4 regions of the Paenibacillus sp. ALJ109b genome follow, and region 2 is predicted to be linked to each of the others. Evidence: riboswitches for the same ligand, from Rfam matches in the RefSeq annotation. Region 2 holds a riboswitch; each other region holds the start of a gene.
The links. Region 2 has a riboswitch for cyclic di-AMP ahead of G3352_RS28875 (3D domain-containing protein). Riboswitches for the same ligand answer to the same signal wherever they lie in the genome.
Positions count from the first base shown of each region.

Region 1: it holds a riboswitch for cyclic di-AMP, as region 2 does, so the genes downstream of both, G3352_RS11310 (HAD family hydrolase) here and G3352_RS28875 (3D domain-containing protein) in region 2, are expected to answer to the same signal.
Region 3: it holds a riboswitch for cyclic di-AMP, as region 2 does, so the genes downstream of both, G3352_RS18900 (C40 family peptidase) here and G3352_RS28875 (3D domain-containing protein) in region 2, are expected to answer to the same signal.
Region 4: it holds a riboswitch for cyclic di-AMP, as region 2 does, so the genes downstream of both, G3352_RS22955 (C40 family peptidase) here and G3352_RS28875 (3D domain-containing protein) in region 2, are expected to answer to the same signal.

Region 1 is NZ_JAAIFP010000008.1:357,296-360,408, reverse strand. Features, by position in the region: gene G3352_RS11315 (HAD-IA family hydrolase) at 71-763, opposite strand; gene G3352_RS11310 (HAD family hydrolase) at 926-1,324, opposite strand; cyclic di-AMP (ydaO/yuaA leader) riboswitch at 1,442-1,617, opposite strand; gene G3352_RS11305 (glutathione peroxidase) at 1,985-2,461, shown strand; partial or broken gene G3352_RS31695 (hypothetical protein) at 2,437-2,505, opposite strand; tRNA gene G3352_RS11300 (tRNA-Leu) at 2,613-2,695, opposite strand.
Region 2 is NZ_JAAIFP010000037.1:14,385-17,497, forward strand. Features, by position in the region: gene G3352_RS28865 (HD domain-containing protein) at 1-67, shown strand, start outside; gene G3352_RS28870 (TatD family hydrolase) at 397-1,167, shown strand; cyclic di-AMP (ydaO/yuaA leader) riboswitch at 1,409-1,662, shown strand; gene G3352_RS28875 (3D domain-containing protein) at 1,936-3,113, shown strand, end outside.
Region 3 is NZ_JAAIFP010000018.1:28,722-31,834, forward strand. Features, by position in the region: gene G3352_RS18890 (M1 family metallopeptidase) at 1-179, shown strand, start outside; gene G3352_RS18895 (hypothetical protein) at 190-1,032, shown strand; cyclic di-AMP (ydaO/yuaA leader) riboswitch at 1,285-1,422, shown strand; gene G3352_RS18900 (C40 family peptidase) at 1,426-1,896, shown strand; gene G3352_RS18905 (GNAT family N-acetyltransferase) at 2,292-2,786, shown strand; gene G3352_RS18910 (c-type cytochrome) at 2,937-3,113, shown strand, end outside.
Region 4 is NZ_JAAIFP010000025.1:181,256-184,368, reverse strand. Features, by position in the region: gene G3352_RS22970 (hypothetical protein) at 1-32, shown strand, start outside; gene G3352_RS22965 (hypothetical protein) at 157-375, shown strand; gene G3352_RS22960 (carboxymuconolactone decarboxylase family protein) at 493-822, shown strand; gene G3352_RS22955 (C40 family peptidase) at 937-1,401, opposite strand; cyclic di-AMP (ydaO/yuaA leader) riboswitch at 1,407-1,538, opposite strand; tRNA gene G3352_RS22950 (tRNA-Leu) at 1,910-1,993, shown strand; gene G3352_RS22945 (X2-like carbohydrate binding domain-containing protein) at 2,325-3,113, shown strand, end outside.

The DNA.
Region 1 (3,113 bases), on a different contig from region 2:
TCAGCCTTTTATATGTTTGAGCAGCAGCCTAATCCATACCGATTAGATCTTAAATGCTGCTTGCTCTTATTTAGTTGTCTGAATTTTGAGTTACCATTAACAATGGAAGAAGTTCCTCCAGTGATTCAACAGTCCAGTCTGGACGCTCTGCATCCGCAAGCTCCGGCTGGAACCTGCCATAACCCTGCAAAATCCGGATCGTATGCATGCCCAGCTTCTTAGCCGGAATAATATCATTATCAATCCTGTCGCCGATCATGACCGCTTCCTCGGGTTTACATCCCGCCTGTTTCAATGCTACAGCATACAATTCAGGATCAGGCTTGGACACTCCTTCTTCAGCCGAACAGGCCAGCACATCCACATACTTGCGCAAGCCGTAGCTATCAAGCCGATTTTCCGTCCCCGGGCTCTGATTGGCAATGATACCAATCTTATAGTGTTGCGACAACGTCTGTAGAACAGCGTCGGCTGACGCGAAGGGGCGCTCAAGCTCTTTGCGGAACTTTAGCTTCTCCTGTATCTGTTCCCGGTGACCCTCATCGCTGATAAGGGTACGAATAGCCAATTTCATCGGCCATTGCTCGTAATTTCGGTAGGAGGTGGCAAATATATCTCGCACCGTCTGCATCTCCACCTGATAACCAAGCGCACAAGCTTCACGAACAAACTGACCGATAATATCATCTACCGGCTCCCATTCGTCCACGAGCGTATCCCCCACATCAAAGAACAACCATTGTATTCCACGTACATCCGGCACGCCTATTCCTCCTCGTTAGCCACAGGAAATTATCCCTATTTCCCAAACCATAAAAAAGAAGACCCACCATCATGCATGAGTCTCCTCAAGATTCCGTTTATTTATGATTTCAATTATAACAGGCAGCTGAGACTGGATCAATCACAGGAATAGTACTAGCCACTAGCCGTTAAGCAGAAAACCAACTTCCCCATTCAAGGAATATACAATACGGTCTGCTCCCATTCCCCGATAGATCCCTTTGGGGTGGCTTTGTTCCGTAATGACACACAAGGACTTGGATGTCCAGGAGCGGCAGATCTGCAAATATCGACAGGTCAGGTTTAGGCTATTTTCAAAAATAAAAACATTGCCGACACTGCCTTGCGGCAAAAACCATTTCTGAGCTGCAGCCGTGTTCATGCGAATGACATGCTCCACACCGATTCTCCGGAGCCTGCGCTCTTCCCCTGCACTGTTGGTCAGAACGGCAAACGGCATTTTTTTGTACATCAGCAATTTGATAAATTTGCGTCCTGCTTCATTTGGAGCAGTCACTAAGATCATCTCTTTATCCATCATTCGTTCCTCCCTTGGCGTGAAAAGACAACAAAAAAGAAGCGTGGGGGACCAAGGCCTCCCGGACGCTTCTTCAATAATCCATAGCAAAAAGACACTATGAACCAGCGTACGGCTTGTTGCCTCTCCCTTTAACGCTTACGAGGTTAGCTGACGGATTCGGGCGCGAGAGTCGCCCTATTTCCGGCTGTCACCGGAAAATTCACCCCATGGATGCCTACTGTCCTGGACAGTTCATCCTGTTGGTTCCCCCGTTTCCCACCCATGAATGAATGGAAACTCAGCGATTAAAACATCGTTCTTTTATAATCATTAATCAGAGCGATATTATCGTTTGTTTCGTTTTTCATGTAAAATTTAATTTAAATTGGAATTACGATATGAATCATACACCCGTGCCATATTGGTGTAAAGTCTGCGCAGATCACCGAATCGACGGATTTTTGCCATTTCTCATCAATAATAGCGCTTACAACGCATCCATTCTCTACCCATCTCATCAAAGCTCTCTAATTCTCTCTTTAGCGAAAATTAGGTATTAAATCAGTCACAGATCATACACGACAGCTTCAAATTGAGTTAAAAAAGCAATATTAATTTTGCAATATTTAATTGTAATCAATATAATAGAAGAAAGAAGAAAATGAAATGGAGGCGATTTTCATGTCAGTCTACGACTACAAAGTAAACACCCTTCGCGGACAGGAAGTTGAAATGTCCAACTATCGTGACAAAGTACTGCTTATCGTGAATACAGCAAGCCAATGCGGCCTCACACCTCAATTCAAAGGTCTGCAGGAGCTTCAGGATAAGTTTAAAGATTCCCCATTTGAAGTTCTTGGTTTTCCAAGCAACCAGTTTGCACAGGAAAAAGGCTCTTCTGATGATATTGCCGAGTTCTGTCAGATGAACTATGGTGTCAGCTTCCCGATGTTCGAGAAAATCGATGTGAATGGTTCAAGCGCTCACCCTCTATTCCAGCATCTTACCAAAGAAGCACCGGGTGTACTCGGCTCCAAAGCCATCAAATGGAACTTCACCAAATTCCTTGTGGATCAGAACGGACGTGTTCTGAAACGGTATGCTCCCAAAACAACACCTGATAAAATTGAAGCAGACATCAAAGAATTGCTTAAATAACAACTGAAGGCCATCCGACCCCTGAAGACAGAATGAGCATGCATTCAGGGAAACGGGTGACCTTTTTTTCTGGACTCATCTTTACTGTAAAAAAAACACATAAAAAAAGAAGCTCCCCTTACGGGAAGCTTCTTCCTAATCGTTCTTATGATGCGGTCGAGAGGACTCGAACCTCCACGGGTATACACCCACTACCCCCTCAAGATAGCGTGTCTGCCATTCCACCACGACCGCATGTCGTAAATAATCGGCAACAGAATTGATTATACCCGGTTCATGTTTAAAAGTAAAGCATTTTTATAAATATCATTTTAACTGCGCTTTCCCTTCCATAAATCGTATAATCTCGTCATTTTCTCCTACGAAGTGCATATGATTAAATTTGATCTCGTTTGTATACCCGATTAGGCCGATCATTCTACTTTATTTGCATTACCATCCTTCACATCCCCTTAGTATAACGTAACTCATAAAGTTATATAAAATAACATTAGATAGATTTAATATTTAAAAAACCAAGAAACTATTGACAAAAAGCGGATATTTATGTGAATATATATATCATATAATTCGGATTTACGAACATAAAACGAACCAAAAAGGAGTATAGATGTTATTTAACATAACATTTAACGAACGTAGGAGGCGAAAG
Region 2 (3,113 bases):
GCAGAATAAGGTGGATGCGATTGTTCATGAATTACCGTCCCATATTCGCCCCTATTTCTCACATTAAATGATGTGCAATGCTGTTCAAGAATCATGATGCAAAAAAGCTTTCGAAAAGAGCTATTTTTCATGATACAGTAATCTGCTTTAATGGAGAGTACATGTAGATCGACATAATTTTGTAATCTGAGCAATTAGAATACAACCCAAGTTGCTAAAAATAACACATATAGATATGAAGGAACTTGTTCGTTCTACATGTTGTGTTCAATAAACTAATGGAATGAAATATAAAAAAACATGATCCAATTTAGTAATATTTATGTTCTGGTTAAGATGTACAGGATAGATTAAAAAGAGATAGTCGTTTATTCGACATGAAGGGAGAAATACAGCATGATGTTGTTCGACACACACACACACCTGGATGCACCACAATTCGACGAGGACCGCGAGGAAATGATTCAGCGTGCCGTGGATGCAGGCGTTGGTCGCATGATTAACGTGGGCTTTAATCGGGAGACCATTCCGTCCACGATGAAGCTGGCTGAAACCTATGATTTTATCTATGCTGCGGTAGGTTGGCACCCAGTGGATGCAATCACGATGCAGGAGGGTGATCTGGAATGGATTGCATCTTTATGCAAGCATGAAAAAGTGGTAGCCATTGGTGAAATTGGTCTAGACTATTACTGGGACACTTCACCGAAAGAGGTTCAACATCGCGTATTACGACAACAGATTGGTCTTGCCCGTGAGTTAAATATGCCAATTGTCATTCACAACCGGGATGCGCATGAGGATATTGTAAAGATTCTGCGTGAAGAGAAGGCCGGGGAAGTAGGCGGTGTTATGCATTCCTTCTCTGGCAGCTGGGAAACAGCGAAGATGTGCCTGGATTTGGGCTTTCATCTTTCCTTCGGAGGGCCAATCACGTTCAAAAATGCGAAGCAGCCCAAAGAGGTTCTTGAGAAGGTTCCTATGGACCGATTTTTCATCGAAACGGACGCCCCTTATTTGACACCGCACCCTTATCGTGGAAAACGAAATGAGACAGCGCATGTACGTCTGGTTGCAGAAGCAGCTGCGGAAATTAAAGGCATTTCGGTAGAGGAAATTGCAGCAATAACGACCAAAAATGCCATGGAACGATTTGGGATTCGTTAAAATATCGAGCAAAACAGGTGAAAAAGTGAGTTAGGCGGAGTTAATTTGCTTTTTGATCCAAATAAATCAAGAATATTACAATATTTTAACCAAATATTTAGAAAAACGTACTTGAACAACGCTTTACAACATGCATAGAAACAGGATATCATCTTTTCAGTGAATTGTTGTGCGGAAAATTGGACAGATGTTCGGGGGATGAACAAAGGGACACTTTCCGATGAAACAACATTACTTTCATGAATCAGTCTCGCTGAGTCTCCGTTAACGGAGAGCGGGGGAACCAATAGGGCTTAAACATCGGTGTTTGCAGCCGATGCGCAACATGCGCTGACCCAAAAGCAGCGTATGAATCTGCGAAGCCGTATTTGATTTCTTCTTTGGGTCTCGGGGTGAATTCAAGGGCGTCCGCCATGAGCGGATGACCGGAGATAGGGCGGCTCTCTTTCGCCCGAACCCGACAGCTAACCTCGCAAGCGGAAAAAGAGAGGCAACCTCGTGCATGAATTTCCGATATTCAGAATCATTCGGAAGCCACGAAAGAGTTCCTCTTAAACTCTTTCTTTGGCTTTTTTGTTTTTGAATAAAAGAAATACTGTCATCATACGGTAAGTATTCAGGAGGATGACATCATGTTGCGAAGATTGATTCATGGTGCAGAACCGGATTATGTTGGTCCGATCTGTGTTCTGTAGAAAATTTGGTATAGTCGCGTCAAAGACATCATGCATTACTTTAGACGGCGAGGCTATGAAGGAGGACGGAGAAGTGGGCACATTCCAACCAGAAGAGACCCATGAGTCACGATCATCCAGTAAGTCTTTCGCGTTGCGGTGGAAGCATGAGAACATGCGTCAAATGGCATTGATCGCGATTTTCTCAATTGCGCTTACAATCATGATCTTGTTAGTCGTTTACGGTCAGGCCGGGAAACAAATTTCACTGGTTATTGATGGCAAGGCTCAAGCGGTAGAGACTCGTACAGGAATGCTTCAGGAAATGCTGGAGGAGCAGTCAATCACAGTCAGCCCTCACGATCAGGTATCCATGCCCTTGAATGGGGCGATTACAGATGGAGACCGCATCGTTATTGAGCGGGCCGTTCCAGTTAAGATTACGGCAGACGGAGACACCAAGACTCTGTATACAACCGATTCATCGGTAAAAGATGCGATTAAAAAATCAGGTATTCAGATTGCAAGTGAAGACAAAGTGTATCCGGCGCTTGGAACCACTATCGAAGCGGATATGAAAATTCGTGTAGTGCGGGTAACAAAGCGTACGGTGGAAGTGGAACAGCCGATTGCTTATAAAGTGATCAAAACGGCTGACCCTAGCTTGTACAAAGGCGACAATCGTGTCATTGTGAGCGGTAAAGAAGGCACGCTTGTACAGCATATTGAAAAGGTGTTCCAGGATGGAGAATTGGTTTCCAAAAAAATGGTGGGTAAATCGGTCGCAACGAATCGCGTTGATAAAGTGATCGCCGTTGGTACCAAAGCCAAACCTGTTGTGAAAGAGCCAGTGATTCAGACGGTATCAGCGCAGACTTCCACGACAAAAACAGCAACAACCACGAACTCGAAGAAAACCGCTGCCTCGGGCAGCAAAGTAATTACCGTCTCAGGAAGTTCTTTTAAATATTCTAAAGTGTTAAAAAATGTATCCATGACGGCATACTCTTCTGAAGAGCCCGGTATCGGCACAAAAACAGCATCAGGTACTCGGGTCACCGAGGGACGTACCATTGCAGTTGATCCCAAAGTCATTCCAATTGGCTGGTGGGTGTATATCGAGGGCCTTGGCTTCCGTCGTGCGGAAGACACAGGTGGTGCCATTAAAGGCAACAAAATTGATGTGTATTATGATAGTGTGAAGCATGCCCTGAACTTCGGACGGAAGAAAGGCAAGACGGTATATGTGATTGGTCCGGTGAAGCCGGAAGC
Region 3 (3,113 bases), on a different contig from region 2:
AACTGACCTATACTTCCCCTGTTTCCTGGGCCATGACTGATCCGCTGTACACGATTGTGCTGGAGAACCATCATATGAACAATTTTCTGAAAGCCGGACTGGATGAGCCAACCAAATCCCGCTGGAGCATGAGTGCAACCAAACTTATAGAAGCCATATTCGGAAGTCTGTCATGGTGAGGTGGATACAGTGAAAGCGAAAATACGTGAAGGCTGGTTTCTCGTCCGTCAGCATATGTTCATTGCAGCACTCTTATTTCTCTATCAATTAGTATGGGGATACTTTCTTTATCGAATGGTTCAATCAGCTGTGGTTCCGCTACTCCTGCGTTATCCCGACCCTGATGCAGGGGAACTCAGTACAATTTTATTCAAAATGGAGAGCCAACTCGGCCTGACAATGAATCCAGAGGTCCATCGCTATTTATGGATTTTAGGGGCTATGCTGCTGCTACGGATGCTAATTAGCCCTCTCATTCAGGCAGGGCTGCTCTACTCGCTCCAGCATTATAATCATTCGGAAGAGCGCATTCCATTCATTCGCGGCATCAAAAATTTGTGGAAACCAATGCTTCTGCTCCACACTATTCGCACCCTATTGCTGCTGCTACCGGCTTATTGGATCGCACCAAAACTTTATTCCATCCTTATGGAAGGTTTTCATTCCCTCCATCTGCTCCTGCCTGGTATTCCCTATGTTGCTGGTTGGATTGTATACGGGTGGGTTATCCATCATGTCCTGCTGTACATGCAGTTTGGTATCTCGGCTCCTGATGGGGAAGGCGGAGCACGTGGTACGTTTCAAGCTCTATGGATTGCACTACGCCAGGTCATCACTCTAATTGGCATTGCCGTACTGCTGGGTGGCCTACATCTCCTGGTCTTTGGCGCCTTCACTTCAGCTTCATGGTTACTAACGGGCTTAACTGGTCTTATACTACAACAGACGTATCCACTTGCCCGGTGCTTGCTGAGCTTATGGAAGATATGCGCCCATTTCCGGTTATGGCAGTCCAACTCGGTCAAGGATTAACATGCACAGTTAAAAATGGTTACCATCTATATGTAAAGTTGTTTTCATCAAACACCTTTAAACAAGCAAACCTCGACCTTTCCCCGTCAAAGGTCGAGGTTTTTTTTGCTAATTTTTCTGTTAAACGTTGCCAAAGTGATACACCTCTGTTACAATAATCGCAGTGAGTTTTTAGTAACAACTTTGTAATCTTTACCTTCATATTTGTAACTACTTAAAATTTAATCGTCATTTCTTGATTTCGCAGGTGCATAACTAGCATAGCCAAATTCCTAGCACCTGGGAAGCGGGGGAACCAGTTATGGGTGAATTGATCTTGCAACAGAGGGATCATAGGGGACCTTCAACCGAATCCTTAAGCTAACCTCGCAGGCATTGGAAGGGGTATATCTCTTGTTTAAGAAGAAATTAACCGCAGCTGTACTCAGCATCACATTCGCATTATCGCTTGGAGCAGGCAGCGCATTCGCAGATTCAAAAATGGACCAAGTCATTGATTCAGCAATGGGAACTACATACAAAAGCGGAGGAACAACGCTTAGCGGCTTTGACTGCTCTGGGTTCACAAGCTATGTATTCGACAAGCTGGGTATTGATCTGGCTCGCCAATCGAGTTCGCAATTCGACATGGGTGATTCAGTATCCCGTATGGAAATGAGACCAGGTGATCTGGTATTCTTCAATACAACGGGCAAAGGGGTCTCACACGTAGGGATCTTTGTAGGGGATGGAAAGTTTGCACACTCTTCTTCTTCCAAAGGAGTTACAATTAGCGCATTAAGCGAAAGCTACTGGGCTAACCGCTATGTTGGCGCTAAACGCATTATGAGCACGGACGCATATGAGACATTGGCCATCGACTAGGGACAAGCTGAGCAACGTCATGCTGTAACAATAAAACTACTGTAACGAAGCATAATAGAACCGTCTGGTACATTCTCCGCAGGAATGTATCCGGCGGTTTTTTTGTGCTTCGTTTCCTTTAACGTATTCGGGACAGCTATCAAACCTAACTTTAACTTTTTTTAAAAGCTATTTTTCGTTGCTTTGTCCGTGCTCTTATAATGTTTTTACCCATCCCACTATAATATAAACGAAATTACCGGAACTTTTGTTTCACTTTTTTTTCAAAAACGAGGACTTGCCAAATGAACGCCTCTTTTGTAGAGTGGAAACAAGCTTAGATATGGAATGACATATGTATATGGACAAATCAGAATCATTATAGCTTGTTCACAATGAGAGGAGCGTGCAGTTGTATGGATGAAGCCCCTGTGACGTTTCACGTTGTGCCCATGCAAGAAGAACATGCGGAGCTCATCTGCAATTGGCAGTATGACCCGCCTTATAATATTTATAGCTGGCTGCCCTGGGAGCAGATGAAAGCACTTGAAGTGGAATTCGGCGATCCCCAGCTACGAAAAGAACAATATGCGGTGGTGCTGGGAGAGGATCATCAAATTTGCGGCTTCGCTCAATACTTCCCACTTGAAGGTGTCACCCGCATTGGGCTTGGCATGCACCCCGATCTGTGTGGTCATGGTCAAGGAACGGCTTTTGTCTCGGCCATTGTGCAGGAAGCGATTCGCCGGAACCCTGCAAACGAAATTGATCTGGAAGTTCTGACCTGGAATGGCCGGGCCATTCGTGTCTATCTCAAAGCCGGATTTGTTACGCAGGATACATACGAACGACAGACACCAAGCGGTTTGAAGCCCTTTTACTGTATGGTCTATGAAGGTCCACGCGGATAAAAAGAGCTTAAAATCACCCTAGAAAGTCCCCGGTTATGTGATTAGTTCAAAAAATTACCACAAAATGCTATGATGTCACTACAGGTTCCGTTATAATGATATGGATAGTTTCAAGTTAGATGATCTTTCATTCTGGAGGGGACATAAGGGATGCACAAATGGATCATGAGCGGGGTATTTTTTGCAGCGTGCGCTTTAGCTATTGTACTAATGTTTACGCTTCCAGGGAAAGAGGAAGTTGCAGAAGAAGCGAAACCGACGATGCCGCAAGTTACAATGGATGCAGGACAGGCTGAGGCACTGGTCAAAGCAAACTGTATTACCTGC
Region 4 (3,113 bases), on a different contig from region 2:
AGAACGACAGCAAAGAGCACGCGCAGCGGTAACTTTCAGTCGGGACATATTTTCGAATGACATGACAGTCCAATACAGTCACGTGAGACCTAAATGACTTTTCATTTAGGTCTCTTTTTGTAAATAATTTTTTTTGGGAAAGTAGGCGCCATGAATATGATCAGTGATGCAGAATTGGATGCACTGCGTTTATCGGGTGAGAAAGTAAGGGTAGTACGGGACGAGATTCAGTCTAATGATGTGACAGGCATTGTAGTGGCTTGGGACGGGGAGCAGGTGCTCATTCGCCGTCAGAATCGTCGTGTGGTTAAGCTTGATCGGAATTATCAGTATCAGTTGTTCAGCGAACCACGTAAGAGCCCGCTCGAAGAATAGGACAGGCGTTTTTAGGTTCATTTACCATGGATGTTTTGGCATAATTACACCTCTCGGGAGAAAAGATAGGTACAGTGAGAGCTTGTAACATATCAGCCGAGAGGATGTGCGGTAACCATGACATTGATGAATGATAAGGTCCATGCCTATAAAGATCAGATTGGTGAATTAAGCGACGTGCTGCCAGCTGTGGTGAAGTCTTATCATGAGTTCACTGGAGAGTGCTTTCAGGCAGGGGCGATTGATGCCAAGACCAAACAGCTGATTGCGCTGGGCATTGGACTGTTTGCAAACAATGAGGTATGTACGTTTTACCACGTGGAAGAAGCGCGTGCCAAAGGAGCGACCGATCAGGAGATTATGGAGACGGTTGCTGTGGCTGGAGCTGTTGGCGGAGGCCATGCGTTGTCTCAGGGTGCAATGAGAGTACAGAAGGCTTTACATTAAAAGCTTTGGTTAAGACTGATTATGACCTTGCGTATCTCTAGAATCAATATCAATGTAGACAAAGATAGACGAAGAAAAGGCTCCGGTTATAACCGAAGCCTTTTCTTGTTTAACTTATATTTTGCCCAGCATTTTGTTATACATAAACTGTCCTGTTACCCGGCGTGCTGTTACGTAACGATCATTGAAGTAAGGATTAGATAATTGTGTGATGCTAACGCCCTTGCTGCTTGAAGCATGAGCGAACTGTCCGCCCCCGATATATACACCTGTATGTGAAATACCATTACCCATCGTATTAAAGAATACCAGGTCACCCGTACGCAGATTAGCTTTGGATACAGGAGTTCCGGCCTTAGCTTGTTGCTGGGAAGTACGTGGTAATTCAATGCTATATTTGTTGAAAATATATCTCATAAATCCAGAGCAATCAAATCCGGCCATTGTTGTGCCGCCCCATTTATAAGGTATGCCAGTCATGTTGTTAACGACGGTGTTAATACTGCTTGCCTCTGTGCTTGCTGCACCGGATGTAAATAGTACTGCTGCTCCAAAAATGGAGATGATAAGCTTTTTCAAAATTTTTGTTCTCCCTTCGATGCCTACGGAGTTAGCTAAGGGTTCGGTAGAAGGTTCCCTATATTTCCTATGTATAAGAATAATTCACCCAAAATGGTTCCCCCGTTTTCAAACATGAAACTCGGCAAATGAATAATTAAGTTTTTGTAACCTTTTGAAACTATATTGCATAAATGCGAAAATGTCAAACCGTTCTTGAACACTTCTTATCATCTCAATGTTAACGGAATTATCGCTATTTATGTAGAAATAACTCGAATGTTGGGTTCTAACAGATGACAAAAAAGTAACTACTGTTTCAAATGCAGGATTCCAGCTTCCTAAAACTTGAAAGAAGAGGTGGGTATGTATTACAGTGCATGTTGATAGTATTGGTTTTGCATGAAATGATGGAGGAATATAGCTTTACACATTAGAAGGGGAATTATTTTTTTGTTGACACTAATTACCTGCACATGATATATTATTTCTTGTCGCCGCGATATAATTTCTCGGAGATACAATATACGCGGTCGTGGCGGAATTGGCAGACGCGCACGGTTCAGGTCCGTGTGGGCTAACCCCCGTGGAGGTTCGAGTCCTCTCGACCGCATCATATGTAATACGAAGAAAGGTTCCTAGAATGGCATTACTGCCACTCTAGGAACCTTTTTTCTTTGTTTACGAATTAGAGTGATTGCTCATCCTGGTTGTCTTCAACCCATTCCCTTAATTTGAGCAAAGATGAAGTTTTTATTTGTTTATTTATCCATTAATGGAAATATGTTTGTTCTGCGACGGTTTGCCCCTATATTTCAGGCTAATTGTACGTAAAATACCGAATTGTACCTATCCTGGAAATCCACCATACACTATTCTCTTCTCGTATGGAAGCGCTATCAACAGGAATTTGATTGACCAAATTCAGAGGGGGTAGGGATAATTTGAAACGAATCGGAAAAAGGATGGCAATGTGTTTCATGGTGTTCATGATTGCGGCAGTGCAGTTCGGAATTATGGGAACGACAGGTAATGTGGCACAAGCAGCAGATAAGAGCCTGGCCCAAAAGCCGTATATGGGTTGGAGCAGTTACAGCATGCAGGTATATGACGGGGCGGGTAACTGGACATCTGCTGAGAGTATTAAGAAGCAATCGGATGCGATGCGTGAGAAGCTGCAAGCCCATGGATATGAATACATTAATATTGATGCTGGCTGGAACGGTGACGAAGATGAATACGGCCGTCCTATTCCGAGTACTGTTCTTTATCCAAATGGATTTCAGGAGGTCATCGATTATGTCCATAATAACGGACAGAAGATCGGAATCTATCTGATTCCTGGATTATCAATCACAGCCTATGATAAAAACCTTGAGGTTTATGGGACGGGCGGGGCATGTCGTATGCAAGATATTGCAGTAAAACCGCTCGTTGTTATGGATGCTTGGGATTCGTACACGTACAAAATTGATTTTTCGAACCCTTGCTCACAGAAGTACATTGACTCCATCGCGGATCTTCTTGGCGAGTGGGGTATCAACTTTGTCAAATTCGATAGTGTGACGCCAGGATCGGGAATTAATAACCTGAGCCGGGATGCACGCGGTGATGTGGAGGCATGGTCCAAAGCCCTGGACAGGAATAACATCTGGTTTGAGCTTTCCTGGGCGCTTGATCACAATTACGTGGACTTCTGGAAAAAGTATGCAAACGGCTGGAGGATCGACTGG